3 regions of the Erwinia persicina genome follow, and region 1 is predicted to be linked to each of the others. Evidence: predicted binding sites of a transcription regulator. Region 1 holds the regulator's gene; each other region holds the start of a gene.

What was found. Region 1 encodes sigma-54, which starts transcription at its own class of promoters, with help from an activator protein. Its sites were predicted from a motif close to GTTGGCACANNTTTCGCTNT; they were not measured.
Positions count from the first base shown of each region.
Region 2: a site for sigma-54 is predicted at 1,673-1,692, ahead of glnA (glutamate--ammonia ligase). Genes of this name have one in related genera too.
Region 3: a site for sigma-54 is predicted at 6,142-6,161, ahead of glnK (P-II family nitrogen regulator). Genes of this name have one in related genera too.

Region 1 is NZ_CP082141.1:475,548-486,146, reverse strand. Features, by position in the region: gene mlaC (phospholipid-binding protein MlaC) at 1-608, opposite strand, end outside; gene mlaD (outer membrane lipid asymmetry maintenance protein MlaD) at 608-1,168, opposite strand; gene mlaE (lipid asymmetry maintenance ABC transporter permease subunit MlaE) at 1,173-1,955, opposite strand; gene mlaF (phospholipid ABC transporter ATP-binding protein MlaF) at 1,955-2,776, opposite strand; gene K6L24_RS02225 (calcium/sodium antiporter) at 3,005-3,985, shown strand; gene kdsD (arabinose-5-phosphate isomerase KdsD) at 4,001-4,987, shown strand; gene kdsC (3-deoxy-manno-octulosonate-8-phosphatase KdsC) at 5,006-5,572, shown strand; gene lptC (LPS export ABC transporter periplasmic protein LptC) at 5,569-6,144, shown strand; gene lptA (lipopolysaccharide ABC transporter substrate-binding protein LptA) at 6,116-6,664, shown strand; gene lptB (LPS export ABC transporter ATP-binding protein) at 6,670-7,395, shown strand; gene rpoN (RNA polymerase factor sigma-54) at 7,444-8,877, shown strand; gene hpf (ribosome hibernation promoting factor) at 8,900-9,187, shown strand; gene ptsN (PTS IIA-like nitrogen regulatory protein PtsN) at 9,365-9,847, shown strand; gene rapZ (RNase adapter RapZ) at 9,878-10,599, shown strand, end outside.
Region 2 is NZ_CP082141.1:4,585,937-4,596,535, forward strand. Features, by position in the region: gene typA (ribosome-dependent GTPase TypA) at 1-1,403, opposite strand, end outside; gene glnA (glutamate--ammonia ligase) at 1,839-3,248, shown strand; gene glnL (nitrogen regulation protein NR(II)) at 3,531-4,580, shown strand; gene glnG (nitrogen regulation protein NR(I)) at 4,588-5,997, shown strand; gene hemN (oxygen-independent coproporphyrinogen III oxidase) at 6,114-7,487, opposite strand; gene yihI (Der GTPase-activating protein YihI) at 7,738-8,265, opposite strand; gene yihA (ribosome biogenesis GTP-binding protein YihA/YsxC) at 8,816-9,448, shown strand; gene spfP (small protein SpfP) at 9,636-9,683, opposite strand; gene polA (DNA polymerase I) at 9,953-10,599, opposite strand, start outside.
Region 3 is NZ_CP082141.1:3,508,854-3,519,452, forward strand. Features, by position in the region: gene K6L24_RS16195 (metal ABC transporter ATP-binding protein) at 1-528, opposite strand, end outside; gene K6L24_RS16200 (hypothetical protein) at 941-1,294, shown strand; gene tomB (Hha toxicity modulator TomB) at 1,442-1,822, shown strand; gene K6L24_RS16210 (HHA domain-containing protein) at 1,852-2,070, shown strand; RNA gene ffs (signal recognition particle sRNA small type) at 2,131-2,227, opposite strand; gene K6L24_RS16220 (MGMT family protein) at 2,362-2,676, shown strand; gene K6L24_RS16225 (YbaY family lipoprotein) at 2,705-3,262, opposite strand; gene tesB (acyl-CoA thioesterase II) at 3,490-4,350, shown strand; gene amtB (ammonium transporter AmtB) at 4,432-5,733, opposite strand; gene glnK (P-II family nitrogen regulator) at 5,753-6,091, opposite strand; partial or broken gene K6L24_RS16245 (SmdB family multidrug efflux ABC transporter permease/ATP-binding protein) at 6,363-8,106, opposite strand; gene K6L24_RS16250 (SmdA family multidrug ABC transporter permease/ATP-binding protein) at 8,099-9,868, opposite strand; gene K6L24_RS16255 (Lrp/AsnC family transcriptional regulator) at 9,893-10,366, opposite strand; gene K6L24_RS16260 (DMT family transporter) at 10,472-10,599, shown strand, end outside.

The DNA.
Region 1 (10,599 bases):
TGGTTAGCATAGGATTTCAGCTGTTCTGTTAATCCATCAATGCCTTTCTTGCGCAGGATATCACTCCACTCATTCTGTTTCGTGGTGATCATGCTGACGCCTTCAGCGATCATGTCGTACGCCTGCCAGTGGTTGCTCACACTGTTTTTACGCCACTGGAAGTCCAGACGGACCGGTGGACGCCCGTTCGGGTCGATGATGGTGACACGAATGGCAATAATATTGGCATCGCCCAGGGGCTGCGCGGGGGCGATCTGGTAAGTCTGTCCGTTATACATGGCCAGTGCCTGACCGTATGCCTGGGCCAGGTAATCACCGAAGGCTTTGAAATAAGCCTCACGCTGTGCAGGCGTAGCCTCTTTGTAGTAGCGGCCCAGCACCAGCGCACCAGCATATTTAATCTGCACATACGGCAACAGTTCTTCACGAACGATCTGACGCAGATAGTTCGGATCCTGCTTGATTTTAGGTTGTTCCGTTTTAAGGCGCGTAAAGGTTTTTTCCGCAGCCTCACCCATTAATTTATAGGGGTCGGTTTGATCCGCCGCTGCATTTGCCGCCAGTGGTGCGACGATCAGCATCGCAACCATCAGTAAACGTTTAAACATTATTTGACCTCTCCTGAATTGTTCGCTGCCGGTGCAGGCTCTGAAGCTGGCTGTTCGTCAGATGCAGCTGCATTTTTGTCTTTATCATCACCACTGCCACTTTTGTACAGGAACTGACCTATCAGATCTTCCAGTACCATGGCGGATTTCGTGTCCTGAATGGTACCGCCATCTTTCAGTGTAGCAGTGCCCATTTCCGGGTCGTCAAAACCGATATTCATGGCAAGATATTGCTCACCCAAAAGACCGGACGTTCGCACCGCGAGTGAACTGGTATCAGGAATATTGTTGTACTTATCTTCAATATCCATGGTGACTTTGGGTGAGTAATTTTTCGGATCGAGACTGATATCCACCACACGACCGATCACCACCCCCCCCACTTTCACCGGTGAACCGGCTTTCAGCCCACCGATATTATCGAAAGTCGCATAGAGCTTCCAGGTGGGCTCATTACCAAGTGATTTAAGGTCAGCCACGCGCAGACAGAGAAAAATAATCGCGCACAGCGCCAGCATTAAAAAGGCACCTACCCAAATTTCGCTTTTTTTCGTTTGCATCGAATCAGTTCCCAAACATCAGTGCCGTAAGCACAAAATCCAGACCGAGCACAGCCAGTGAAGCATGTACTACGGTACGCGTCGTTGCCCGACTGATCCCTTCAGAGGTCGGAATGGCGTCATAGCCGTTAAACAGCGCAATCCAGGTCACGGTCACCGCGAACACGGCACTTTTGATCACGCAGTTAATAATATCGGTACGCAGATCGACCGCATTCTGCATCGCTGACCAGAAGAACCCGGGATCGATCCCCTTCCAGCTCACCCCCACCAGCCCACCGCCCAGAATGCCTACCGCGACAAAAATCAGGGTCAGCAGCGGCATACTGATCACCCCGGCCCAGAAACGCGGCGAGATGATGCGACGCAAGGGGTCAACGGCCATCATTTCCATACTGGAAAGCTGTTCGGTGGCCTTCATCAAACCAATTTCAGCGGTCAACGCCGATCCGGCGCGTCCGGCAAACAGCAGCGCGGTGACCACGGGCCCCAGTTCGCGTAGCAGGGATATCGCCACCATCATTCCCAGGCTGGTTTCGGCGCTGTAGGTTTTCAACACCAGATAGCCTTGCAGCCCCAGCACCATCCCGATGAACAATCCTGACACCACGACAATCAGTAACGACAGCACACCAACGCTGTATAACTGTTTTATCAGCAACGGCGTATGTTTACGAAAGCGGGGAATGCCAAATAACGCATGGAATAACATTAATCCTGCGCGGCCGAAGGAGGCACAGGTGTTAATCCCTTGTCGCCCCAGTGATGCCAGTGCGCGTATAAACATCACTCTTTCCCCCTCCCTGAGCCGACCAAGTCTTGCAGATAATCCCCTGCCGGGAAGCGGAACGGCACTGGCCCATCGGCAATGCCATCAATAAACTGTCGAACACGGGCATCGTTATTTTCACGTAATTCAGGCGCGGTGCCCTGCGCAATCACTTTTTGATCGGCAATGATATACGCGTAGTCAGCAATACTGAGCACTTCAGGTACGTCGTGAGACACCACAATACAGGTGACGCCTAAAGCGTGATTCAGCTCATCGATTAATTTGACCAGCACGCCCATAGTAATGGGATCCTGCCCCACAAACGGTTCGTCGAACATGATGAGATCGGGTTCCAGCGCGATAGCCCGCGCCAGCGCAGCACGCCGCGCCATACCGCCTGAAAGTTCAGAGGGCTTGAGGTTCGCCGCCCCCCGTAACCCAACGGCCTCCAGTTTCATCATCACCGTGCTGTTCAATAACGGCAGCGGTAACCTGGAGTGTTCCCGTAACGGCCATGCCACGTTGTCAAACACCGTTAAATCGGTAAATAAGGCCCCAGACTGGAACAGCATACTCATTTTTTTTCGCGCCTCATAAAGCCGCGAACGGGAAAGCGTCGGGATATTCTCACCGTTAAACCAGATCTGGCCACTATCGGGCGGGATTTGCCCCCCAATAAGCCGCAGTAACGTGGTTTTACCAATGCCGGATGGCCCCATGATAGCGGTAACTTTTCCTTTGGGCACCGTAAGCGAGATGTTATCGAAAATCAGCCGGTTGCCACGGGAAAAACTCACCCCCTGGACATCCACCAGATTCATCTCCGTCTGGCTCATAGTTACCTCGACCTCTATTCTAAGACGATTAATTTACTCCCGATGGTAACGTATTAACCCTCGGACCGGGCATTTTTACAGAAACTTACCTCTGTTGCGTAGCTAAAGCTGCCATAAGTTTTACTTTTTGTCCTGAGATCGTCAAAATCATGGCCACTAAAATAACCTTGCCTGATTTCATTGCCGCTACCCGTCTTTGACGATATTACCTCACTAAAAGGACACTTCATGCTCGTCGCTACAGCACTACTGATTATCGGTTTAGTCTTACTGGTTTATGGAGCCGATCGTCTGGTGTTTAGCGCCGCCATCTTATGTCGTTCTGTCGGCATCCCGCCGCTGATCATCGGGATGACGGTCGTGGGGATCGGAACTTCACTGCCTGAATTGATCGTCTCTTTCTCTGCCGCCTCGCACGGACAGATGGATATCGCAGTGGGGACCGCGATGGGGTCGAATATTACCAATATTTTGTTGATATTGGGAGGCGCGGCACTCCTCCATCCCTTAAGCGTGCATTCGAACCTGGTGCGCCGTGAACTGCCGCTGATGCTGCTGGTCACCCTGCTGTGCGGCGTGACGCTGTTCGATAATGAACTGAGCCGTAACGATGGCCTGGCCCTGATCGCTATCGCGGCACTCTATCTCTGGTTCATCATCAAAATTGCCCGCCGGGCTGAACGCGACAACAACGATTCGCTGACGCGTGAGCAACTGGCTGAACTGCCCCGCGACGAAGTCGGTAATACCGTCGCCTTCCTGTGGCTGGCGGTCGCGCTGATTGTGCTGCCAATGTCCACGCGGATGGTGATCGACAACGCCACGGTCATCGCTGACTATTTTGGCGTCAGTGAACTGGTCATTGGTCTGACGATCATTTCGGTAGGCACCAGCCTGCCTGAACTGGCCACCGTCATCGCCGGCGCATTAAAAGGCGAAGATGATATCGCCATCGGTAATCTGATTGGTTCTAACATCTATAATACCGCGATTGTGCTGGGTCTCCCGGCGCTGATCCACCCCGGTACACTCGACCCCGCTATCTTTGCCCGTGACTATTGGGTAATGCTCGGTGTCAGTGCCATCTTTACTCTGATCTGTTTGCAGCGCAGTCGCCGCATTGGTCGGCTGGCTGGCGCGTTGTTGCTGTGCGGATTTATCGTCTGGGTAGGGATGCTTTACGGCTTCCCCTCAGTGACCTTCTGGTAAAAGGACTGGAAAATTATGGTGCATATCACTGCCCATCCCGACTTTGACTTTCAACAGGCCGGGAAAGAAGTACTGCGAATTGAACGTGAAGGGCTGGAGCAGCTCGACCAGTACATCAATGACGACTTCACCCGCGCCTGCGAACTGATCTATCACTGTTCAGGTAAAGTGGTAGTGATGGGGATGGGTAAATCCGGGCATGTAGGGAAAAAGATCGCTGCCACCTTTGCCAGCACCGGCAGCCCGGCTTTCTTTGTTCATCCTGCGGAAGCCAGCCATGGCGATCTCGGCATGGTGAGCGCCAGTGACGTGGTGATCGCGATATCCAACTCCGGTGAATCCTCTGAAGTCCTGGCACTGATTCCGGTGCTGAAACGCCTGCGGGTTACGCTGATCTGCATGACAGGGCGGCCGGAAAGTGCAATGGGCCGCGCAGCGGATGTGCATCTCTGTGTTAAAGTGCCGCAGGAAGCCTGTCCGCTGGGGCTGGCTCCGACCACCAGCACGACGGCAACCCTGGTGATGGGCGATGCCCTGGCCGTCGCACTGTTGAAAGCACGGGGCTTTACGCCGGAAGATTTCGCACTCTCCCACCCTGGCGGTGCGCTGGGGCGTAAACTGCTGCTGCGCGTTGATGATATTATGCACTCCGGTAGCGAAATGCCGCACGTAAGCCGCGATGCCTCACTGCGGGATGCATTGCTGGAAATAACGCGTAAAAATATGGGAATGACGGTCATCTGCAACGATTTAATGAAAATCGAAGGCATTTTTACCGACGGGGATTTACGCCGCGTATTTGATATGGGCATCGATATCCAGCACGCTGGCATTGAAAGTGTCATGACGCCGGGCGGTATCCGCGTCCGGCCCAATACGCTGGCTGTCGATGCATTGAATCTGATGCAGAGTAAGAATATTACCTGTGTCATGGTCGCCGATGGCGACACACTGCTGGGCGTGGTGCATATGCATGACATGCTGCGGGCTGGCGTCGTTTAACAAAGGAAGTCGAGAGCAATGCGTGATTCATCAGCCACCGTAGAGACCTGCTACGGCCCGGTTAGCCAGCAGGTCATTTCCCGCGCGCAGAAGATTAAATTGCTGATCTGCGATGTGGACGGTGTAATGTCGGACGGCATCATTTACCAGGGCAACAGTGGTGAAGAGCTGAAGGCCTTCAATGTTCGCGATGGCTATGGCATTCGCTGCCTGCTAACCAGCGATATTGAGGTTGCGATTATTACCGGCCGTAAAGCCAAACTGCTGGAAGATCGCTGTGCCACACTGGGGATTACTCATCTTTACCAGGGACAGACGGATAAGCTTTTGGCCTTCCGTGAACTTCTGGATACACTGTCACTCAATGCAGAGCAGGTTGCCTATATTGGCGATGACCTGATTGACTGGCCGGTTATGGCCGAGGTCGGCCTGAGCGTAACCGTTGCTGACGCCCATCCCGTTTTACTTCCACGCGCCGATTATGTGACGCGGATTGCGGGTGGCCGTGGCGCAGTACGGGAAATTTGCGATCTCCTGTTGATTGCACAGGGTAAGTTTGATGAGGCCAAAGGGCAGTCGGTATGAGTAAAACGAGACGCTGGATAACGATGATTCTGGCGCTGATCGCCATTGTGCTGATTGGCTGGAATCTGACCGCGACGGATGACAATGACGACGCGGTAAAGAATGACAACAATGAACCGACCTATATGAGCGATAATTCACATACGGTCGTTTATAACCCTGCGGGGGCACTGAGCTATAAGCTGGTCTCTGACAAAGTTACCTATTTTTCAGCCGACGCAGTGAGCTGGTTCGATAACCCGGTAATGACGACCTACGACGAAAATAAGGTTCCCACCTGGTCGGTACGGGGGGATAAGGCCAAACTGACGAACGATCGCATGTTGTATCTTTATGGTCATGTGGAAGTAAACAGCCTGACAAAAGACGCACAGCTTGAGCGTATCAAAACCGATAACGCTCAGATCAACCTGACGACGCAGGATGTTACCTCTGACGATCAGGTCACGCTTTATGGCCGCAGCTTTAACTCTACAGGTATGAAGATGCGTGGAAATTTACGGAAGAAAACTGCCGAGTTGATTGAAAAGGTCAAAACATCTTATGAAATTCAAAATGAACAAAAGCCTTAAATTACTGACTGCTACCCTCCTGTTCGCGGCGAGCGTTCCGGCTTTTGCCCTGACCGGTGACTCAGAGAAACCGGTCAACGTTGACTCGGAAAATCAGGCGCTGGATATGCAGGGCAATGTGGCCACCTTTACCGGTAAAGTCATTGTGACCCAGGGAACCATCAAAATTACGGCGGATAAAGTCGTGGTAACCCGTCCGGGCGGCGACAGCAATAAAACCATCGTGGATGCCTACGGCAACCCGGCGACCTTTTACCAGATGCAGGACAGCGGAAAACCCGTACAGGGCCATGCGCAAAAAATGCATTACGAACTGGCAAAAGACCTGGTGGAATTAACAGGCAATGCTTACCTGGAACAGCTGGACAGCAACGTCAAAGGCGACCGCATCACCTATCTGGTGAAAGAGCAAAAAATGCAGGCCTTCGGCAGCTCCGGCAAACGTGTCACTACCGTACTGGTGCCGTCACAGCTGCAGGACAAAGGCACACCGTCAAACGGTCAGAAAAAGAGTAACTAACGAACATGGCAACCTTAATTGCGGAAAACCTGGCGAAGGCATACAAAGGCCGTCGCGTGGTTGAAGATGTCAGCCTGCAGGTCAAGTCTGGCGAAATCGTGGGTCTGCTTGGCCCGAACGGCGCGGGTAAAACCACGACGTTTTATATGGTCGTAGGCATTGTCCCTCGTGATGCCGGCCGCATTATCATTGATGATGAAGATATCAGCATTCTGCCGCTGCACGCGCGCGCGCGTCGGGGTATTGGCTATTTGCCACAGGAAGCGTCTATTTTCCGTCGTCTGAGCGTGTTTGATAACCTGATGGCGGTACTGCAGATCCGTGAAGATCTTACCAGCGAACAGCGCGAAGACCGCGCGAATGAACTGCTGGAAGAGTTTCATATCGCGCATCTGCGTGACAGCCTGGGCCAGGCACTTTCCGGCGGTGAACGTCGCCGCGTAGAGATTGCCCGCGCACTGGCCGCCAATCCGAAGTTCATCCTGTTGGATGAGCCCTTTGCGGGTGTTGATCCGATTTCCGTCATTGATATCAAGAAGATCATTGAACATCTGCGCGACAGTGGCCTGGGGGTTCTGATCACCGACCACAACGTCCGTGAGACGCTTGCCGTCTGTGAGCGTGCCTATATCGTCAGCCAGGGGCATCTTATCGCCCACGGCACCCCGGAAGCGATCCTGGCCGATGAACAAGTTAAGCGTGTCTATTTGGGCGAAGAGTTCAGACTCTGATAAGGTGTTTGCATTCGGTAGGTTTTCTGGGGAATTAAGACTCTGAACATGAAGCAAGGTTTACAACTCAGGCTGAGTCAACAGCTTGCCATGACGCCACAGTTGCAGCAGGCCATTCGCCTGCTGCAACTCTCTACGCTTGAACTACAGCAGGAAATTCAGCTGGCGCTGGAAAGTAACCCGTTGCTTGAACAAACCGACATTCATGAAGAAGTCGATACCCGCGAATATCAGGAAACTGAAGCGCTGGATACCCGGGAAGCGCTGGAACAGAAGGACATGCCTGAAGAACTGCCGCTGGACGCCACCTGGGACGAAATTTATACCGCAGGGACCCCCTCCGGTACCGGGACGGATTATCACGATGATGAACTGCCCGTCTATCAGGGTGAAACTACCCAGACGCTGCAGGATTATCTGATGTGGCAGGTGGAACTGACGCCGTTCACCGACACCGACCGGGCGATCGCCACCTCGATTGTGGATGCGGTGGACGATACGGGGTATCTGACGGCCTCGCTGGAAGAAATTCTGGAAAGCATGGGCAGCGACGACCTGACTATCGACGAAGTGGAAGCGGTGCTGAAACGTGTACAGCGCTTTGATCCGATTGGCGTTTGTGCGCGTGATTTACGCGACTGTCTGCTGGTTCAGCTTTCACAGTTTTCTGCCGACTTTCCCCTGCTGAAAGAGGCTCGCCTGATTGTCAGCGACCATCTCGACCTGCTGGCGAATCATGATTTTCGGAGTCTGATGCGCGTCACCCGCCTTAAGGAAGAGGTGCTAAAAGGTGCGATGCAGGTAATTCAGACCCTTGACCCGCGTCCAGGGCAGTCGATTAATACTCAGGAACCCGAGTATGTCATCCCTGATGTGCTGGTCCGCAAAGTCAGCAACCGCTGGACGGTTGAACTGAATGCAGATAGCGTGCCGCGCCTGAAAATCAACCAGCACTATGCATCGTTAGGTTCCAGCTCACGCAGCGACAGTGATTCGCAGTTTATCCGCAGTAATCTGCAGGAAGCGAAATGGCTGATAAAAAGTCTGGAAAGTCGTAACGATACGCTGCTGAAAGTCACGCGCTGCATCGTTGAACAGCAGCAGGCTTTTTTTGAGCAAGGTGAAGAGCATATGCGTCCCATGGTGCTTGCGGATATCGCCAGTGCCGTTGAAATGCATGAATCGACGATTTCCCGTGTGACCACCCAGAAATATCTGCACAGCCCACGGGGCATCTTTGAACTGAAGTATTTTTTCTCCAGTCACGTCAACACCGAGGGCGGAGGCGAAGCCTCATCCACGGCTATCCGTGCGCTGGTGAAAAAGTTAATCTCGGCGGAGAATCCCGTCAAACCACTCAGCGACAGCAAGCTGACCTCCATGCTTTCCGAACAGGGAATTATGGTCGCAAGGCGCACTGTGGCAAAATACCGAGAGTCTTTATCCATCCCGCCATCAAATCAGCGCAAACAGCTGGTCTGAACGAACTGAGAAGGAAGACACTATGCAGCTCAATATCACTGGACAACACGTTGAAATCACCGAACCACTGCGCGAATTTTTGACTGAAAAGTTTGCCAAACTGGAACATTATTTTGATCGCATTAATCAGGTCTATATTGTGTTGAAAGTGGAGAAAGTGACACAGATTGCAGATGCTACGCTGCATGTGAACGGCGGGGAGCTGCACGCCACCTCGGAAGATAAAGATATGTACGCGGCGATTGATGGGCTGATCGACAAGCTGACTCGCCAGTTAAATAAACATAAAGACAAGCTCAAACAACACTAAATTCACCATGCATTGATGGTTTTTCAGCAATGACCCCTTTTAAGGTTAAGCTGAAAGCAGTATCGGCTCGTATTCTTCCGGGGATATGAGCCGTTAATCAATACGTCATGTTAATCTCTTACTTCGAACCAGGGAGAAGAGTGACTTGCCTGCGGCAGTGAAAAGTTAAGTGAAACTATGATGAACAATGATTTGAAACTGGAACTGGGCTCCGTGCTGAGCGTCTCATGTACCCGTAATGGTGTACATTGCCAAAGCAAAAAACGGGCGCTGGAAATTATCAGCGAACTGGCAGCTAAACAGCTTAACCTTCCGCATCAGACAATTTTTGAAGCTATTCTGACGCGTGAGAGGATGGGGAGTACCGGTATCGGTAATGGCATTGCCATCCCGCATGGCAAGCTGGAGGAAGATACGCTGCGTGCTGTAGGGGTTTTTATTCGCCTTGATCAGCCCATCGCGTTCGATGCCATTGATAATCAGCCTGTGGACCTGCTGTTTGCCCTGCTGGTGCCAGCCGATCAATGTAAAACACATCTGCATACGTTGTCTCTGGTGGCCAAGCGCCTCGCAGACAAAACCGTACTGCGGCGTCTGCGATCCGCCCAGAGCGATGAAGATCTCTACGCGATCATCACGGAAGATCACGAACAGAGCTAGTCAGGCAGGTTAAATGAGGGGAATTGTGAAATGGTGCTGATGATCGTCAGCGGTCGTTCAGGCTCAGGAAAGTCAGTGGCATTACGCGCACTGGAAGACATGGGGTTTTACTGCGTGGACAACCTGCCCGTCGTCCTGCTGCCTGACCTGGCGAACTCGCTGGCCGAACGCAACATATCTGCTGCGGTAAGTATTGATGTCCGCAACATGCCGGAATCACCGGAAGTGTTTGAAACCGCACTCAACAGTTTGCCGGACTGTTTTTCGCCACAACTTCTGTTCCTGGATGCTGACCGTAATACCTTAATTCGTCGTTACAGCGATACGCGTCGTCTGCATCCCCTCTCCAGCAAAAACCTGTCGCTGGAAAGCGCCATTGATGAAGAGAGCGATCTGCTGGAGCCTCTGCGTTCCCGCGCCGATCTGATTATTGATACCTCAGAAATGTCAGTCCATGAACTGGCAGAGATGCTTCGTACACGCCTGTTAGGTAAACGTGAACGCGAGCTGACGATGGTGTTTGAATCATTCGGCTTCAAGCACGGTATTCCAATTGATGCTGATTACGTGTTTGATGTGCGCTTTTTGCCCAACCCCCACTGGGATCCCAAACTGCGTCCGATGACCGGACTCGATCGTCCCGTGGCGGCTTTCCTCGATCGCCACACGGAAGTGCATAATTTTATCTACCAGACCCGCAGCTATCTGGAACTGTGGTTACCGATGCTGGAAACCAATAACCGCAGCTATCT
Region 2 (10,599 bases), 550 kb from region 1:
GTGGAGTACAGCAGACCGGTGCCGGAGGTCATGGTCATGAATTCGTTACGGAAACCAATCAGACCACGGCTTGGGATCTCGTAGTCGAGACGCACACGGCCTTTGCCATCCGGATCCATGTTTTTCATGTCACCTTTACGCTCGCCCATCGCCTGCATCACAGAACCCTGATGCTGCTCTTCGATGTCGAGGGTCACGTTTTCGAATGGCTCTTGCTTACGGCCTTCGAATTCACGGAAGATAACTTTAGGACGGGAAACCGCCAGCTCGAAACCTTCACGACGCATGTTTTCAATCAGTACTGACAGGTGAAGCTCACCACGACCTGAGACGCGGAAGGCGTCAGCATCAGGGGTTTCTTCAACACGCAGTGCCACGTTATGCACCAGTTCTTTGTTCAGACGGTCAAGGATCTGACGTGAAGTCACATACTTACCTTCTTTACCGCAGAACGGAGAGGTGTTAACGCAGAAGAACATGGTAACGGTTGGTTCATCAACGCTCAGGGCTGGCAGCGCTTCCACATTCTGCGGGTCGCAGATAGTGTCAGAGATGTTCAGCTCGCCCAGACCGGTGATAGCGATGATATCGCCAGCTTCCGCTTCAGTGGCTTCGATACGCTCCAGGCCCATATGGGTCAGGACTTTACCGACTTTCGCGTTACGGGTTTTGCCTTCGCTGTTGATCACAGTGATCTGCTGGTTCGGGCGAACCTTACCGCGTTTGATACGGCCGATACCGATAACACCCAGGTAGTTGTTGTAGTCCAGCTGAGAGATTTGCATCTGCAGCGGAGCTTCCAGTTCAACCTGTGGTGGTGAGACGTGCTGAACAATCGCTTCGTACAGCGGGGTCATGTCTTCCGCCATATCGTTGTGATCCAGGCCTGCGATGCCGTTCAGGGCAGACGCATAGATCACCGGGAAGTCGAGCTGTTCGTCGGTCGCATCAAGGTTAACGAACAGATCGAAGACCTGATCAACAACCCAGTCAGGACGCGCACCAGGGCGGTCAACTTTGTTAATTACCACGATCGGCTTCAGACCATTAGCAAACGCTTTTTTGGTCACGAAACGGGTTTGCGGCATCGGGCCATCCATTGCATCCACAACCAGCAGCACCGAGTCGACCATAGACATCACACGCTCTACCTCACCGCCGAAGTCGGCGTGTCCTGGGGTATCCACGATGTTGATGCGGTAGTCATTCCATTTAATGGCGGTGTTTTTTGCGAGGATGGTAATCCCACGCTCTTTCTCCAAATCGTTGGAGTCCATTACGCGTTCGGTTGCTTCGGTGCGGGCATCAAAGGTCCCGGACTGCTGCAGCAACTTATCAACCAGGGTAGTTTTACCATGGTCAACGTGGGCAATAATGGCGATGTTACGCAAATTTTCGATCACAGCTTTGCCTCAGGCATTTAGAAATAGCGCGCTATTGTACACGGATTAATCGAAGGACTGAACAGGATCACATATTTCATATAAAGATAACTGTCCGGATTGCTTTTATAGCCATTTTCAGTGCAAAGAATGCACTGTGACGAAAAATTGCACCAAAACAGTGCCCATTAATCACTCAATAGCACCAAAATGGTGCGCGACTTCCATTGTGGTGCAGTCCCCGTTGTACGAGAGAGTGCATCATAGCGCTTTTTTCATGAAATAAAAAAGTTGGCATAGATTTCGCAATTACTCATTAAGCGAAAAACACCAGTTTCCACAACGGTTGATAGCGCGGCAGAGATCTTTATTATCGGAGTAAGCGCCCTGAAACGCAAAGCGCAACCGTGAAGTTCACTGTCACGACGACAATGACAAAATCCAGGAGAGTTAAGTATGTCCGCTGAACACGTTCTGTCGATGATGAACGAGCATGAAGTCAAATTTGTTGACCTGCGTTTTACTGACACCAAAGGTAAAGAGCAGCACGTGACTATCCCCGCTCATCAGGTTAATGCTGACTTCTTCGAAGAAGGCAAAATGTTTGACGGCTCCTCTATTGGTGGCTGGAAAGGTATTAACGAATCCGACATGGTTCTGATGCCTGACGCCACCACGGCAGTCATTGACCCGTTCTTTGCAGATTCTACCCTGATCATCCGTTGTGACATCCTCGAGCCAGGCACGATGCAGGGCTACGACCGTGACCCGCGCTCTATCGCGAAACGCGCTGAAGATTTCCTGCGCTCTTCCGGCATTGCAGACACCGTTCTGTTTGGGCCAGAGCCAGAGTTCTTCCTGTTTGATGATATCCGTTTCGGCAGCAGCACCTCCGGTTCTCACGTCGCTATCGATGATATCGAAGCTTACTGGAACTCCGGTAAAGAGTACGAAGGCGGTAACAAAGGCCACCGTCCGGGTCTGAAAGGCGGCTACTTCCCGGTGCCACCGGTTGACTCCTCGCAGGACATTCGTTCTGCCATGTGTCTGACGATGGAGCAGATGGGCCTGGTGGTTGAAGCTCACCATCACGAAGTCGCGACTGCGGGTCAGAACGAAGTGGCCACCCGCTTCAACACCATGACCAAAAAAGCTGACGAAATTCAGATCTACAAATATGTGGTACACAACGTCGCTCACGCATACGGTAAAACAGCGACCTTTATGCCAAAACCGATGTTTGGCGATAATGGCTCTGGTATGCACTGCCACATGTCTCTGTCAAAAGGCGGCACTAACCTGTTCGCCGGCGACAAATACGGCGGCCTGTCTGAAATGGCACTGTTCTACATCGGCGGTGTCATCAAACATGCTAAAGCCATCAACGCCCTGGCGAACCCGACCACCAACTCATACAAGCGTCTGGTACCAGGCTATGAAGCACCGGTGATGCTGGCTTACTCTGCCCGTAACCGCTCTGCTTCCATCCGTATTCCAGTGGTTGCCAGCCCGAAAGCCCGTCGTATTGAAGCGCGCTTCCCGGACCCAGCCGCTAACCCGTACCTGTGCTTCGCTGCACTGCTGATGGCTGGCCTCGACGGCATCATCAACAAAATCCACCCTGGCGATGCGATGGACAAAAACCTGTACGACCTGCCACCAGAAGAAGAAGCAGAGATTCCAAAAGTAGCAGGTTCTCTGGATGAAGCCCTGGCGGCCCTGAACGAAGACCGCGAGTTCCTGACCCGTGGTGGCGTGTTCACTGACGATGCAATCGAAGCGTACATTGAACTGCGTAAAGCTGAAATGGACCGCGTTCGTATGACACCGCATCCGGTTGAGTTCGAACTGTACTACAGCGTTTAACATCGCATTTAAGTTTGAAGTAAGCCCGACGCACTTTTCGTTGCAGTAAGGCGGCCAAAGAAAGTCGGATGCGCTGAGTAAAATCAGGTCATTCGGTTAACGGAGGAAAGCCATTCATGCTGCGACGAGAAAGGCGGCCGGGGTTTTGTTGCCGTGGAAACTTTCAGCCCATCTCAGGATGGGCTTTTTTCACCGCAAATTCCCCGTTTAACGGGGTAGTTTTCGGGTTATATGGCTATAATGCACTAATTTGGTGCAAAAAATTCTTCAGGAGAACGCTGTATGGCTACCGGCACGCCGCCCGATGCTGGGCAGATTCTTAATTCACTGATCAACAGTATTTTGCTGGTTGATAGTGAGTTGGTGGTCCATTACGCCAACCCCGCAGCACAGCAGTTGCTGGCTCAAAGTTCCCGTAAGCTGTTTGGAACGCCTCTGCCGGAGTTGATGGGTTATTTTTCCCTGAATATTGAGGTCATGCTCGAAAGTCTGGACGCAGGACAAGGCTTTACCGACAGCGAAGTGACCCTGGTGGTCGACAGCCGGGCGCACGTGATGTCGCTTACCGCGCAGCGTCTGCCTGATGGACTCGTTCTGCTGGAAATGGCGCCCATGGACAATCAGCGCCGCCTTAGTCAGGAGCAGCTTCAGCATGCGCAGCAGGTCGCCGCGCGTGATTTAGTGCGTGGCCTGGCACATGAAATTAAAAACCCGCTGGGGGGATTACGCGGCGCGGCGCAGCTGCTGGCCAAAGCGCTTCCCGACCCGGCGTTAACGGAATACACAAAGGTCATCATTGAGCAGGCCGACCGCCTGCGCAATCTGGTCGACCGCCTGCTGGGCCCGCAACAGCCGGGGATGCATGTGACACAGAGCATCCATCAGGTCGCGGAACGGGTGGTCAATCTGGTGTCGATGGAGCTGCCCGACAATGTGTCGCTGGTTCGTGATTACGACCCAAGCCTGCCGGAGCTGCCGCACGACCCCGATCAGATAGAGCAAGTCCTGTTGAATGTCGTACGTAACGCCCTGCAGGCGTTGGGTGAGGCAGGTGGCACCATTATTTTACGTACCCGGACGGCGTTCCAGCTTACGCTGCACGGCACACGCTATCGCCTGGTGGCGCGCATCGATATTGAAGATGACGGCCCCGGCATTCCGGCACAGCTGCAGGACACGCTGTTTTATCCGATGGTGAGCGGTCGCGAGGGCGGCACCGGGCTGGGATTATCCATCGCCCGCAGCCTGATCGATCAGCATTCGGGAAAAATAGAGTTCCACAGCTGGCCCGGACACACTGAATTCTCGATTTACCTGCCTATTCGCCAGTGAGGTTTCTATGCAACGAGGGATAGTTTGGATCGTCGATGACGACAGCTCCATCCGCTGGGTGCTTGAACGCGCGCTCACTGGAGCGGGTTTAACCTGTGCAACGTTTGACAGCGCCAGTGAGGTGCTTGAGGCGCTTGCGAGCAAAACCCCGGACGTTTTACTGTCCGATATTCGCATGCCCGGGATGGATGGTCTGGCTCTCCTGAAGCAGATCAAGCAGCGGCATCCGATGCTGCCGGTCATCATTATGACCGCGCACTCCGATCTGGATGCTGCCGTCAGCGCGTATCAGCAGGGTGCCTTTGATTATCTGCCCAAGCCTTTTGATATTGATGAAGCGGTGGCGCTGGTGGAACGTGCCATCAGTCACTACCAGGAACAGCAGCAGCCCCGTAATCAGCCAGTCAGCGGTCCTACCACCGACATTATTGGTGAAGCCCCGGCGATGCAGGATGTGTTTCGTATTATCGGTCGCCTGTCGCGCTCGTCGATCAGCGTACTGATTAACGGCGAGTCGGGTACCGGTAAAGAGCTGGTGGCCCATGCGCTGCACCGGCACAGCCCGCGTGCTAAGGCACCGTTTATTGCCCTTAATATGGCCGCGATCCCCAAAGACCTGATCGAGTCTGAACTGTTTGGTCATGAGAAAGGCGCCTTTACCGGTGCCAATCAAATCCGCCAGGGACGCTTTGAGCAGGCCGACGGCGGTACGCTGTTCCTTGACGAAATTGGCGATATGCCACTGGATGTCCAGACCCGCCTGCTGCGCGTGCTGGCCGATGGCCAGTTCTATCGCGTCGGCGGCTACGCCCCGGTGAAGGTGGATGTGCGTATTATTGCCGCCACGCATCAGAACCTTGAGCTGCGCGTGCATGAAGGGAAATTTCGTGAGGATCTCTTCCACCGCCTGAACGTGATCCGCGTGCATCTGCCGCCGCTGCGCGAACGGCGCGAAGATATTCCGCGTCTGGCCCGTTATTTCCTTCAGGTCGCTGCCCGTGAACTGGGCGTGGAGGCCAAAATCCTCCATCCGGAAACAGAAACTGCACTGACGCGTCTGCACTGGTCCGGTAACGTTCGTCAGTTGGAGAATACCTGCCGCTGGCTGACCGTGATGGCCGCCGGTCAGGAAGTGCTGATTCAGGATCTGCCGCCGGAGCTGTTTGAAACCTCGACGCCGGAAAGTCCGGTACAATCGCTGCCGGACAGCTGGGCCACGCTGCTGGCACAGTGGGCTGACCGTGCGCTGCGTTCCGGTCATCAAAACCTGCTGTCAGAAGCCCAGCCGGAGATGGAGCGGACGCTGCTTACCACCGCTCTGCGTCATACTCAGGGCCATAAGCAGGAAGCGGCACGTTTGCTGGGCTGGGGGCGCAATACCCTGACGCGTAAGTTGAAAGAGTTGGGAATGGAATAACCCGTTGACCTCATCGGGGCAGGCCGGAAAAAGAAGGTCTGCCCCGAAAAATCCTCGCACGTCACTCTTTGTGAGATCGCTAAAGGGATCGACCTTGTCCCGGTCGACACATCCAGTCAGATCACCCGTGAGAATTGCGCACCAGACGCTTTCTCCCGCAGGTAGCGATCAAAGCACATACAGATGTTCCTTATCAGCAATCGTCCCTTAGCAGTGACCACAAGGCCATTATCGTGGTATTCCACCAGCCCGTCCTCAATCAGCGGCAGCAGCGCTGAAAGATCGTCGGCAAAGTACCGGCGGAAATCGATGCTGTAACGGGCTTCTATCTCGCTGAATGACAGCGAAAAATTGCAGATCAGGTTTTTAATCACGTCACGACGCAGGCAGTCATCCTCGCTGAGCTGCAGGCCGCGCCACAGGGCCGTTTTTTCTGCCCTGAAAGCCGCATAATAGTGCTTCAGCTCTTTTTGATTCTGTGCGTAAGTGTCCCCGATCATACTAATGGCCGACACGCCCATGCCCAGCAGATCGCTATCGCCCTGCGTGGTGTAGCCCTGGAAATTACGATGCAGCTCACCCGCACGCTGGGCCATCGCCAGTTCGTCGTCACGGCGGGCAAAATGGTCCATACCAATAAACTGATATCCCTGAGCCGTCAGCGTGGCGATGGTTTGCCGTAAGATATCCAGCTTTTCCCGGGCCTCGGGCAGATCCTGATCTTTAATTTTACGTTGCGCGGGGAAGAGTGCCGGCATATGGGCATAGTTAAAAACACTGAGGCGGTCAGGGTTAAGCTCAACGACCTTTTGCAGGGTGAAGGCAAAACTCTCCGCCGTCTGCAGGGGCAGACCGTAAATCAGGTCAATGTTGGTGGAGGCATAGCCCAGCTCACGCGCCCGGGCCATCAGGGCAAAGATCATCGCCTCATCCTGCACGCGATTCACCTTCTCCTGCACCTGCTTATTGAAATCCTGTACCCCCATGCTCAGACGGTTAAAGCCTTCCGCACGCAGATGATTAAGTACGTCGAGTTCAATTTCTCGCGGATCGACTTCAATCGATATCTCTGCGTCCGCGGCAAAGTGAAAATACTGACGCAGGCAGGTCATCAGGCGGCTAATTTGAGCCGGGGTGAGAAACGTTGGCGTACCGCCGCCCCAGTGCATCTGGCTCACCGTGCGCTGGCGGAACAGCGGCGCGCGTGCGGCAATTTCCTGTATCAGCACATCCAGATACTCATCCGCTTTGTGCTGCTGGCGTGTCACCTGCTTATTACAGCCGCAGAAATAACAGAGTTTGTGGCAAAACGGAATATGCAGATACAGTGACAGAGGGCGATCGGGATAACGTTGCGTTGCCTGCATAAAGACAGACTCATCGTAATCCTGACGGAATTCGAGTGCGGTCGGATAAGAAGTATAGCGAGGGCCGGCGATGTTGTACTTCTGGATCAGTGGGAGATCCCACTCGGTGGTCTGTAATTTCATGCTCACTTCCTTATCGTCGTCGCATAGACCGCCGCGTGACAGGAAGCTGCTGGCTGACGATCCTGCTGCGCAGCCGGGTTTTCAGCCGCGATAGCCGCTGTAGTTTAACGAATAACCACCCCAGCCAGCACAGCAGAATCAGCGCGATAATTGATCCAGGCCAAATCATCACCAAATACCCTGTAAAGATAAAGCAGCGCTCATTTGCGCTGCCTCAAGGAACGTCAGAGAAACAGGATATCGCCGGCGATCAATCTTTGCCCTTCAGCAGACGGTACATATCTTCTTCCGCCTGCTCATCTTCAGCGCCATCGTCCAGGGCAATGCCTAGCTGCTCCATCAGGACATCAATGCGGTCCAGTGAAGCATCCAGCCAGGCCTGATCTTCTGCCGACAGGGCGTCACCATTTTCCAGACGATCGAGCAGGGTATCCAGACGTTCATCATTTTCCAGCTGCGCCAGTTCTTCTTCCGGCGACAGGATCACTTTTTTCTCAGGGGCAGGTTTCGCGGCTTTAACCGGCTTTGGCTTGCTGGCCACCACATCGCTACCCAGCGCGACCGGTTTTTTACTGCCGATACGCGGATCTTTGGCAGGTTTGCCGTTGGCGTTTTTCTGACTTTCGGTGACCGGGTTCGCGCGGCTGCCGGAAGCATGACCACTGTGCTTTTTATCACGTTTGCGGTCACGTGCTTCCTGGTTGATCTCATCACGCGTTTTACGTTTCACTTTAGCTCCCGGTTTTTTATCCTGGGGCGTGCGTGCGGGTTGCTTCATGGTTTCTGCTCTCAGACGTTTATCTTCAGTATAGAATTGCCGCGAAATCTAGCAGAAAGCAGGCAAAGAAAAAAGGCGCCAGGTCACCCTGTCGCCTTTTTTCGCACCTTCCGCGGAAGGACTGACAATGTCAGCATCCTTATTAGCAGCCAGCATCCCTGTTTTCCGTTGCCATTGCTTAATCCTGTTAGCATTCCTGATTCCCTGTCGCGCACACCTGTGCACATCTCCTTCCCCGCCCGGGATCGTCCTGATACTCCTTGAGCGCTTCATCCTGAAGTGAAATATCCTGTTTCTGCCTACAAATGTAGACTAACCAGTCCAGCAAACAAGGTGACAAAGGTAATTTTTACTCTGTTTTTTTAGGACTTTTCTCAAGCCACTGAAAATTAGTAAAAAATCCATTTTTATAGAAACAAAATGCAGAGTCCGCTGGCAATCCGAATGGTCAATGTCTCACAAGCACCGTTCAGGCAGTGTCTTACCGGGCGCTTTGCTGCCATACAGGGTATAATCAGCGCAATTGCCCTTTTTATCTGGAGTATCTATTTTGTCTGGCTGGAATTATCACGTCACCCATTTTGTCACCAGCGCCCCTGATATCCGCCACCTGCCTGCCGATACCGGCATCGAGGTTGCTTTTGCCGGACGTTCTAACGCGGGTAAATCCAGCGCGCTGAATACGCTGACCAATCAGAAAGGCCTCGCCCGTACCAGTAAAACCCCGGGTCGAACCCAATTAATTAACCTTTTCCAGGTGGCTGAAGGCTATCGTCTGGTCGACCTGCCAGGTTATGGCTACGCGCAGGTTCCGGAGGAGATGAAGTTAAAATGGCAGCGTGCGCTGGCAGAATATCTGCGCGATCGTAACTGTCTGAAAGGGCTGGTCGTGCTGATGGATATCCGCCATCCGCTGAAAGATCTCGACCGTCAGATGGTGATGTGGGCAGTGCAGAGTGGAATTGAAGTGCTGATCCTGCTGACCAAGGCCGACAAACTGGCATCCGGCGCGCGTAAAGCACAGCTGAATGCAGTTCGTGAAGAAGCGAAAACCTTCCTCGGTACGGTGGATGTTGAAGCGTTCTCATCCCTGAAGAAGATTGGCGTGGATAAACTGAGTCAGAAGCTGGACAGCTGGTATCGCGATATCCCGCCGGCAACAGAAGAAGAAAGCGACAGCTGAGAATAGTGTGTTCTTTCGACCTGAAACGGGCGTAACAGTCAGACGGCCAGAACATGAGCCCCTGAGCAGAGTGTGCAGTCAACGATCGGGGCGCGTGAGCGCCGCTGATACAGTCACGACGTCAGGGATGCTGGTAACAGACAATAAAAAACGCCCCAGTCATTACTGACTGGGGCGGCTAAAATATTCAGCCAAATCCGATTACGTGAAGTAAAAGGTCTGAAAGATAGAACATCTTACCTCTGTACCCTACATCTGAAACTTTACATCATTTTTTGAGCGCTCAAAAGCGTTTTTTGTAGTTAATTTTCAGAAAACGACATCCATTATCCAACTCAAGTCACAGAAAACCACCTAACGTGTAGCTTAATTACTAAAAAAGTGTTTTAGCAGAAACGCTTAGCCGGGGTGGCGCTATCCAGCGTAAACAGGGAAGTGCTGAACCGTTTAAAGCGACAGGCTGATGATGTGATTAAACTCAGCCTGTCGCGTCAGGTCTAAATGTTAATGAGCTTCGTCCCAGTTATCTCCTACACCAATATCAACACGTAGCGGGACATCCAGTTTCATACTCCCTTCCATTAATTCACGGATTTTCGCTGATGCCACGTCGACGGCACCGGACTGAACCTCAAACACCAGTTCATCGTGTACCTGCATGATCATTTTTACGTCCCCGCTGGTCTGAGGCTTCAGCCACTCATCAACAGCGATCATCGCGCGCTTAATGATATCCGCCGCGGTCCCCTGCATAGGGGCATTGATCGCCGCTCGCTCTGCCGCCTTACGGCGCATTGCATTGCTGGCTTTAATATCCGGGAGGTAAAGACGTCGGCCATCCAGCGTTGAGACATAACCTTTTTCGGCGGCCAGCTCACGAGTGCTTTCCATGTACTGCAGCACCCCTGGATAACGCTCGAAATAGAGATCCATATACTTCTTCGCTTCTCCGGCTCCAATATTGAGCTGACGCGACAGACCAAAGGCGCTCATCCCGTAGATCAGACCAAAGTTAATGGCCTTGGCGCTTCGGCGCTGCTCTCCGCTGACCTTATCCAGCGCCACGCCAAACACTTCAGACGCGGTGGCACGGTGGATATCCTGTTCGCTGGCAAACGCTGTAAGCAATCCTTTATCCTGTGACAGGTGCG
Region 3 (10,599 bases), 1.6 Mb from region 1:
ATGGCGCTCTGCCAGCAGCGCCAGCAGCAACGCTGTGGTATCGCTGTCGACTCCAGTGAAGGGTTCATCAAGCAGCAGCAATCCGGCATCCTGAATCAGCAGACGGGCAAATAAAACGCGCTGTAGCTGACCGCCCGACAGGGTGCCGGGTGCGGCATTGACAAAAGGCAACATGTTGACGCGTTCCAGCGCGACCAGAGCCTCCTCCCTCTGCTGCCTGGAAATGCCGCGAAACCAGCCACAGCGACGCCAGAATCCCATCGCGACCAGATCAAACACCGTGAGTGGAAAGCTCTTTTCAAGTTCGGAATGCTGTGGCAGCCAGGCCACGGTCGGACGCGGTAGGGAATAACGAAAGGAGCCACTGATGGCTGGAAGCATTCCACACAACGTTTTCAGCAGTGTTGACTTACCGCATCCATTGGCCCCCACTAATGCCGTCATGCTGCCGTGGCTAAATGTTCCTGACAGCGGGGGGGTTACAGCACGATGCTGGTAGCCTACCACCAGTTGATTCAACAGGATCATCAGCTCGCCGCCCACCACGTCAGCATAACCAGCATCATTACCAGAATGGCCGTGAGCACCACGCGCAGCCATGCCGGGCAGGTTATAAGCGTACCGAAACGTAAAAAAATGGGGGATGTGTTCATAAAAAACCAGATAAAATGTTATAACATAACAATTAAAATATCGTAAAAAGCGCCTCATCGGCACAGTAAAAATGTATCCAGGTATTTCACGGTACGTGAGGTTAGTCGCCCGTTTTTATATAAATAAAATTCAACAAGCCGTAAAGGCTGTGACAAAAGGCGCATTTCAGGTGAAAATAATCAACTGACAAATCATCACCATAGGCTACACTGGATTAAGCAGATGCTTTTATTAACAGTCAGAAACAATAGCCCTGATTAGTAAAAATTAACTCTGTGAGGAAAAAATGCGCAAAACGATAACGTTAAAATATCGTCAAACTCCTCCTGACCCACTAGAATTAATGGGTGTGAAACAACAGATAATTCCCAAAATAGAAGATAATTCTGTAGGTGCTCTGGAATGGTATTCACAGAATGCGCGATATGTTCCCGACGACGACAGAATTATTTCCCTGGAACATTTGCAGCAATCGCGTTATAAACTTAACTATCGTTTTCGCTGGAAGCCGTTCAATGCCTGTCTGGATATAGACGCCTTTGAAACGTCTAACCATTCAGTCAATTTTAGCTATCACCCAGGAGCTCCGGCGTTTGATTTTGCTGATAACCATCGCCATGAAATGTCAGATGAATTGTAATATTGAGTCAGGCATTTAACGCCTAATTAAATTAAGTTATATTTTGTATATACTATTCATAGTTGAGATGTATTTATCACTTCCTGGCACACCCTGTTTAAAAGTGCAGTCATATGGCACGTTTCGCAAGCTATGGAGGGGAAAAAGATGGACGAATACTCACCGAGAAGGCATGATATTGCACAGCTTAAATTCTTATGCGAGAACCTGTACGATGAAAGCCTGGCGACATTAGGTGACAGCCATCATGGCTGGGTTAACGATCCTACTTCTGTTGCTAATCTTCAGCTTAATGATCTTATCGAGCATATTGCAGCCTTTACTATGAATTACAAAATTAAGCACATTGAGGATGTTGACCTGATAAGCCAGGTTGATGAATACCTTGATGACACTTTCACATTGTTCAGTAATTATGGCATTAATGTTCAGGACTTACAGCGATGGCAGAAATGTGCAAAGCGGCTGTTCAACATTTTTGCAGAAGAGTGTTCAACGGCACGTACACAGGCCAGTCATTCCTTTTAGTAACCCATTACTCTTTCTACGGTTTAATAATGACAGACAAACTTTTAACGAAAACTGATTATCTTATGCGCCTGAGACGCTGTCGTTCAATCGACACGCTTGAGCGTGTAATCGAAAAAAACAAATACGAATTATCTGATGACGAACTGGCTGTATTCTATTCGGCTGCGGATCATCGCCTGGCTGAGCTGACAATGAATAAGCTCTATGACAAAGTGCCTGTGGCAGTATGGAAATTTGTTCGTTAAGCGTGTGACAACTGAAGCTGGAGGAAGTGGAGAGAGGCTGGGGGCAGAATTGGGTGGGGGCCCTGCCAGCTACATCCCGGCACACGCGTCATCTGTTACGGCTGCTTCCTTCCGGATCTGACCGAGTTCACAAATTAGCATTGCGGGAGAACCAACCGGGCCCCCATTGAGTGCCCTGGATAACCAGAGCGCAGGCATTATCAATGATGCCCTTGCCAATTGCAAGCCACCCCCTCATGACCGTTGGTTTCTTGCACGATTAGCCGCATATTTCTTTCGGCAGAGATAATCATGACCTTCGAAAACGATAGCTTTCAGCAACGCATCTATCAGATTGTCGCCGCGATCCCTCCTGGTTCCGTTGCCACCTACGGTGACATTGCCCATATGGCAGGTTCCCCACGCGCGGCCCGTCAGGTAGGTGGCGTGTTAAAACGCCTTCCAGCGGGCAGTAAGCTGCCATGGCATCGCGTCATTAACCGGAAAGGGGCGATCTCATTAGCGGGTGACGATCTCAGCAGACAGCGCAACGCACTGTTGAAGGAAGGGATCGCAGTGTCAGCGGAAGGCAATATCGATCTTAAGCGCTACCGCTGGCAGCCTTAAAAACGCCCCTTCCGGGGCGCTGTATCTTTTACAGAGACGTCGGCGCCGGAACGGCTGAAGACGGAGTCACCTGCGTCGGTGACGTGGAGGGTAACGTGGTCGCTGCACCGTTCTGCGTTGGCATAGCCATAGAAGGCACAGGCACCAGCGTCAGATCCTGTTCCGTCCCGCCCGTGGTCACAACCTGCTTAACGGTGTCGGTAATGAACAGCATTTTACCGTCAACAGTCACCGCTGCGCTTAACAGAATACGGGCTCCGGGTTGGACATCTGCCGGGTTGAAAGGCAGGGTAAATTTGAACGGAGCCTGCTTGCCTTCGGTACGCACGGCACGCTGCGACAGCACTTTAGACGGTGCATCTGCCAGAGAGGCATCAGACAGGGTCACGGTCAGCACGGCATCCGGTGGCAGGGCCACTTTCTGACGGATCCAGACTGTCCCGCTCACGTTAGGCTGCTTAATCACCGCCTGCTGCCCGTTCACCTGGGAACCCAGGGTTGGCGTCGGCACATCTTTGCTTTTATCAGCACAGCCTGAAATGGCTACAGCCAGCGCCGCACTACTTAATACATGCCAGTATTTCATTGATAGTTCTCCTTCCAATCAACGCTTACGGCCATCACTACGCCGCAAAAAAGACAGTTCTCTACTGCCTGGGTAGCTTTAATTCTGGCACACGTTCCTGATTTTTTCCTGCAACCCCCTGATAATCTGCTTTTGCCCCCCTCCCCCACAGATCGCATAAACAGACGTTGACGCTAACTGGTCGGATCTCGCAAACTGGAAAAGGAAAAATTATTGAGGAACCGCATATGGGCCAGGCGCTGCAAAATTTGTTAAATCTGCTGGATTTGGAAACGCTGGAAGAAGGCCTGTTTCGAGGGCAAAGTGAAGATCTGGGCCTGCGCCAGGTCTTTGGCGGACAGGTGGTTGGACAGGCACTGTATGCAGCGAAACAGACGGTACCGCAGGCACGTATTATTCACTCCTTCCACAGCTACTTCCTGCGTCCTGGCGACAGTCAGAAAGCCATTATTTATGATGTTGAAAACCTGCGTGATGGCCAGAGCTTTAGCGCCCGACGGGTCAAAGCCGTACAGAACGGTAAACCTATTTTCTATATGACCGCCTCCTTCCAGGGGCCTGAAAGCGGCTTCGAACATCAAAAACAGATGCCTGATGTCCCGGGGCCGGACAATCTGCCCAACGAGACGGAGATTGCCCGCCAGCTGGCACACTACATTCCGGAGAAGGCACGCGATAAATTTCTTTCTGAAAAACCCTTTGAGATCCGCCCGGTTGAGTTTCATAACCCGTTAAAAGGCCACGTCAGCGAACCGGCGCGCTATACCTGGCTACGGGCGAACGGCACCATGCCGGAAGATAAACGCATTCATCAGTATTTGCTGGGCTATGCTTCAGACTTTAACTTTTTGCCTGTCTCACTGCAGCCGCATGGGAAAGGCTTCCTGGAGCCGGGAATGCAGGTGGCGACGATTGACCACTCCATGTGGTTCCATCGCCCTTTCGACCTGAACGAATGGCTGCTGTACAGCGTAGAGAGCACCTCTGCCTCCAGTGCGCGTGGCTTTGTACGCGGTGAGTTCTGGAATCAGCAGGGCGTCCTCGTCGCCTCTACCGTGCAGGAAGGTGTGATCCGCCAGCGATCTTAACCGGCTCCATAAAAAAAGCGGGCCTGATGGCCCGCTGTTTCTTCGGCTTGCTGCGCACCGCCTTTTCAGGCTGACAGCCGCTTACTGGTTGTAAGCATTCTCGCCGTGGCTGTTGACGTCCAGCCCTTCACGTTCGTGCTCTTCCGGCACACGCAGACCAACAATCATATCCGCCACTTTAAAGCCGACGAACGCCACCACCGCCGTCCAGACAATCGTCAGGCCCACGCTGAACAGCTGTACCCAGACCTGATGTCCCATGGTCACGCCTTCTGCGTAGCCTACGCCGCCCAGAGAAGAAGAGGCGAAGATACCGGTCAGGATGCAGCCAACAATACCGCAGACGCCGTGAACACCGAAGACATCGCAGGGATCGTCAACACGCAGCCATTTTTTCAGAATGGTGACGCCCCAGAGACCGGCGAGCCCCCCGACCAGACCAATAATCAGTGCTCCGCCTACGCCCACATAGCCACAGGCTGGCGTGATGGCGACCAGACCGGCAATCACACCCGAGCTGACGCCCAGCAGAGAAGGCTTACCGCGCAAGGCCCACTCACCGAAGGTCCAGCTTAACATCGCTCCCGCTGTCGCAATCACGGTGTTGAGGAATGCCAGGCCGGCAATTTCGTTAGCTGCACTGGCTGAACCCGCGTTAAAGCCGAACCAGCCAAAGTAGAGAATAGCTGTACCGGTAAATACCATCGGCAGGTTGTGAGGTTTGAACGCCTCTTTACCAAAACCGGCTCGTTTACCGACCAGGTAAGCGCCGACCAGACCCGCCACCGCCGCATTGATGTGTACAACCGTACCGCCCGCAAAGTCCAGCGCGCCGTCCTGAGCGAGGAAACCACCTGCCCATACCATGTGCGCAATCGGCAGGTAGGCAAAGGTCAGCCAGATGACGACAAAAATCAGCAAGGCAGAGAAGCGAATACGTTCAGCGATAGCACCCACAATCAGCCCCACGGTGATGCAGGCGAAGGAGGCCTGGAAGGCAACGTGAATGTACTGGTAGTAAGACCCCATCACGGCGGTCGGTGAGATATTTTTCAACATCGCCCAGTTAAAGTTACCGAAGAACGCATTCCCTTCGCTGAACGCCAGTGAGTAGCCGTAGACCATCCACAGCACACAGACCATGGCGAAGGTCATTGCCACCTGAGTCAGCATCGACAGCACGTTTTTAGCGCGGATCAAGCCGCCGTAAAACAGGGCAATGCCGGGGATTGTCATAAACAGCACCAGCGCGGTGCAGATCATCATAAAGGCATTATCGGCTTTATCAGCAACTGCAGGCGCAGCGGCCATTGCCAGCGACGGTAAAAAAGCAGCACCGGCGAGGCCAAACTTAGCGATTTTTTTCATTTTGTCCCATCCCATCATAATTCTGAGCCCCGAATTACAGTGCTGCTTCGTCAGTTTCGCCGGTGCGAATACGAATGACCCGTTGCAGTTCTGCAACAAAGATCTTCCCGTCACCAATCTTGCCTGTGTAGGCCGCTTTGCTAATCACATCGACCACTTCATCAAGCTGGTCGTCTGCAATCGCGATATCAATTTTTACTTTTGGCAGGAAGTTCACGCTGTATTCAGCACCGCGATACAGTTCTGCATGACCTTTCTGGCGGCCGAAGCCTTTGACTTCAGTGACCGTAAGACCCTGAATGCCGATTGACGACAGTGCTTCACGCACGTCTTCCAGTTTGAACGGTTTGATTACCACGGTAACCAGCTTCATACGATCCCCTCCAGTAAAAAAATAGGTTGTTTCACCGACACGAAATGATTAAAGCAAACGCTGTGCCAGAGTTGAAAAATCTGCATTTTTCAGACGATTAGTCAGTCCTGGTCTGAGCCGTAGCTGAGACACAGATCACACAGAAAAGGGAGGCACAATGAGGAGTATAGAAAAAACGCACCAGAAAGGTGCGCTGTGCGTTAAGTCAGTGCATTTGGGGGATGATCGCGGGTTTGATCGCCTGTATTTGGTGCAGCGCAGCGGTAAGCTTTCAGCCGTTTTCAGCGGCCGCCAGCTCCTCACCCGCTAACTGCAATTGATACATCTGCCAGTAGCGCCTGATGGCTGCCGCGCTCCACTGCCTGCCCACGATGCAGCACCAGAATGGTATCTGCCTCGGTGATGGTGGAGAGCCGGTGCGCAATCACCACCAGCGTCGTTCGCTCGCGTATCGCCCGCAGCGCTTTCTGAATGGCCTGCTCAGTACCGGAATCAATATTAGCGGTGGCTTCATCCAGGATAAGGATTTGCGGCGATGCCACCAGCACCCGCGCCATCGCCAGCAGTTGCTTCTGCCCGACAGAGAGGGTGTTCCCCTGCTCTCCCAGCCGGGTATGGATCCCCTCCGGCAGTTCACGCGCCAGAGAGGCCAGTTGCACCGTTTCCAGCGCCTGCCATACAGCGTCCTCACCAATATCGCGCCCCAGGGTCACGTTAGCAAAGAAGGTGTCAGCCAGCACGACGGGATCCTGCTGTACCATCGCCACGCTACCCCGCAGCGCCGCATGGCTGAGGGAAGCGAGCGGACGGCCGTCCAGCAGAATCTCCCCCTGACTGAGCGGATAATAGCCCATCAGCAGATTCGCCAGCGTACTTTTTCCGCTGCCGGTATGGCCGACCAGCGCCACAAAATGGCGCGAGGGCACCGACAGGTTGATATCGGTTAACACCGGACGACCGCTGCGGTAGGCAAAGGTCACATCACGGATCTCAATGCTGCCGCTGCGTAGCGGCTCACTGTCTTCACCATAGGGCTGACGCGGCGCGTCCATCAGTTCAAAAATACGCTCTCCCGCCACAACCGCCTGCTGTAACATCGACTGCTGGGTGGTCAGTTCGATCAGCGGCTCATTTAATCGCCCGAGGTAGTTAATAAAGGCATACAGTACGCCCACCTCAATCGTGCCGACGGAGGTAAAGCCAAACAGCATCATCAGGCCGCAGAGGATCATCGCTGAAAAAAGACTGAGCAGCGGCCGCAGCAGGAAGCCGTCCAGCCGCAGCGTCTGCATCCGCGCCAGATAGTGTGAACGGCTGGCCTCGCCCATCCTTTCGCCAAAGCGTGCCTGCTGGCGGAATTGCTGGATAACGCTCATCCCGTTGATCACTTCATTAAAGCCGTTGTTGATCTCGGCCAGATAGCTGCGGACGCGGCGCACAATTGGCGTGCTGTAACGCTGATAAATCAGCATCACCACCAGCACGGCCGGAAAAATAGTGATCGCCACCAGCGCCATACGCCAGTCAAGGCTGAACATCGCTACCAGCATTGCCCCGACCAGTGCCGCACTGCGCAGTACGGTGGCGACAACGGTGACATACAGGTCGCGCACGACCTCGGTATCATTCGTCACGCGAGAAATAATCTGCCCCACCGGCTGCGTATCAAACGCTCCCAGGGGCTGGCGCAGCGCCGCATCCATCACGTCAGTTCGCAGACGCTGAACCACGCCCACCGCCGCCTGATTAAACAGCAGTGCCTGAGCGTAGTGCAGCGCTGCCGCCAGCAATTGTAATAACAGGAAACTGACGACCAGGCCGGCAGCAAGCCCAACCGGCATGCGGTGTTTCGCCACCATGTTGTCGATAAAGTAGCTGACCAGCACCGGCCCCAGCACCTCGGCGGCGGCGGCCACCCACAGCATCAGTACCGCCAGGCTCAGGGATTTACGCCACGGCGCACCGTAGGACAGCAGCCGTTTGATCGTCGGCCACAGTTGGATGACATTAGCCATGCACAGCTCCCTGTTCTGTTTCATCATCGTCCAGTGCAGCTTCCAGCTGTTGATAACGGTACATATCGCGATACCAGCCCTGTTCTGCCGCCAGTTGCTCATGGTCGCCGCGCTGCGCCACCTGGCCGTGCTGCAGTACCAGGATCTCACTGGCTTCGGTGAGCGCAGAAAGGCGGTGGGCGCTGATGATCACCGTGCGCCCTTCCCCCCAGCTGCGCAGGTTATGCAGGATCTGATGCTCGGTGCGGCCATCCACAGCGGACAGTGCGTCGTCCAGCACCAGAATTTCCGCATCCAGCAGCAGGGCACGCGCAATGGAAATCCGCTGTTTCTGACCGCCGGACAGCATCACCCCCCGCTCTCCGACTTCCGTCTCATAGCCTTCAGGTAAACGCAAAATATCGTCATGGACAAAAGCGAGACGGGCGGCCTGTTCAATTTCACGTTGTGTCGCCCCCGGACGGCCCAGTGCAATATTACTGGCCACGCTGTCGGAGAAGAGGAAGGGGGTCTGACTGACCACGGCCAGACGGCTGCGCCAGCTGTCCAGACGCAGCTGTGGCAGCGGAATATCGTGATAACAAATGTCGCCCTGGTCGATATCAAAGTGGCGCTGGATAAGACTCAGCAAGGTACTTTTCCCCGCACCGGTCGGGCCACACAGTCCCAGCATCTGTCCCGGCTGAAGGCGAACGTGCAGATTGCGCAGCGCAGGCTGTTGCGCCCCCGGATAGCAGAACTCGCTGACCGAGATCGCCAGCACGCCCCGGCCTTCCGGCAGCACTTTATCGCCGTCAACGACGGCCGGCGCTTCCGCCAGCAGCGCCTTAATTCGGGTCCAGGCCGCGCTGCCGCGTTCAACAATGTTAAACATCCAGGCCAGCGCCAGCATCGGCCAGATCATCAGCCCAAGGTACATCACAAAACTGGTGAGCTGACCCAGGGTCATAGTACCGTGCCATACCATCCAGCTGCCGCCGCCGATAGCCAACAGATTCGACAGGCCGATAGCGATATAGATAGTAGGGTCAAAGCGCGCATCAACGCGGGCTACCCGCAGGTTTTTCTCTCCGGTATCTTTGGCAATGGCAGCAAACTGCCCGGACTGGTGGTCTTCCAGGCCAAACGCTTTGATCATACGAATACTGCTCAGGCTCTCCTGCGTCTGATCGTTCAGCGAGGAAAATGCCGCCTGGGCCAGCTTAAAGCGCTGATGGAGCTGGTCACCGTAGCGTTTGATCACCAGCGCCATTACCGGCATCGGCAACAGGGCCAGCAGCGTGAGCTGCCAGCTGATTTGCGTGCTCATCACAATCAGCACTGCCATGCCCATGACCAGCGAGTCGACCAGCGTCAGCACGCCTTCACCGGCGGCGAACACCACGCGGTCAACGTCATTGGTGGCCCGTGCAATCAGGTCGCCGGTCCGGTGGCGTAAATAGAATCCGGGATGCTGGCGACTGAGCTGACGGTAAAAATCTTCACGCAGCTCCACCGCCAGCTGATAGGAGGCACCAAACAGCAGCACGCGCCAGACATAGCGCAGCAGATAAACGACAATGGCCGTGGCCAACATGACGCCAACCCACATCATCAGCTGAGCGTGAGTCATGCCGTCGCGGCTGACGCCGTCGACGATCCTGCCCACCACATGTGGTGGCAGGAGTTGCAGTATGGCAATCACGATTAACAGCAAAACCGCCCCAAGATAACGGCGCCATTCACGCAAAAAGTACCAGCTAAGTTGGCTAAAAAGTCGCACAAAAATATCCTGATTATCGACCGGTTAAAGCGTCACCGGCAAAGCGGTGGTGTATTTTATCTCTTCCATCGCAAAACTCGAAGTGACATCGATCAGGCCCGGCACGCCGTTGACCAGACGCTTATAAAAGCCATCGTAGCTTTTCATATCGGCCACCTGAACGCGCAGCAAATAATCATATTCCCCGGCCATGCGGTAGAACCCCATCACTTCCGGCATAGCCTGAACCACATCAACAAACTGGTTAAACCATTCGCTGCTGTGCTGCTGGGTTTTGATCAAGACAAAAGCAGTCAGACCAAGGCCGAGTTTTTCACCATCGAGTAACGCCACCCGGCCGCGAATATAGCCTTCATCCTCCAGCCTTTTCAAGCGCTTCCAGCAGGGGGTAGTGGTCAGGCTGACGGCATCCGCCAGCGCCTGCAGAGAGAGCGTACAATCCTGCTGAAGCAGGTTTAACAGCAACCTGTCTTTTTTATCCAGCGGCATAGGTAGCAAAATTTTCTCCATAGCATCAGAAACACAGTAGTATTATAGCAACCTTTTCCCCGGGTATTTCGTTAATCTGGTTCTCCTGCAGTCTCTCACTCAAGGATGACGAAAATGCCGCGTTCTGCTTACCGTAACCTGTTGATCATTGGATTATTCACGGCTGTCGCCCTCACCTGGGGTACAACCTGGATGGCAATGAAAATTACTGTGGCTACCGTTCCACCCGTTTTTGCCACCGG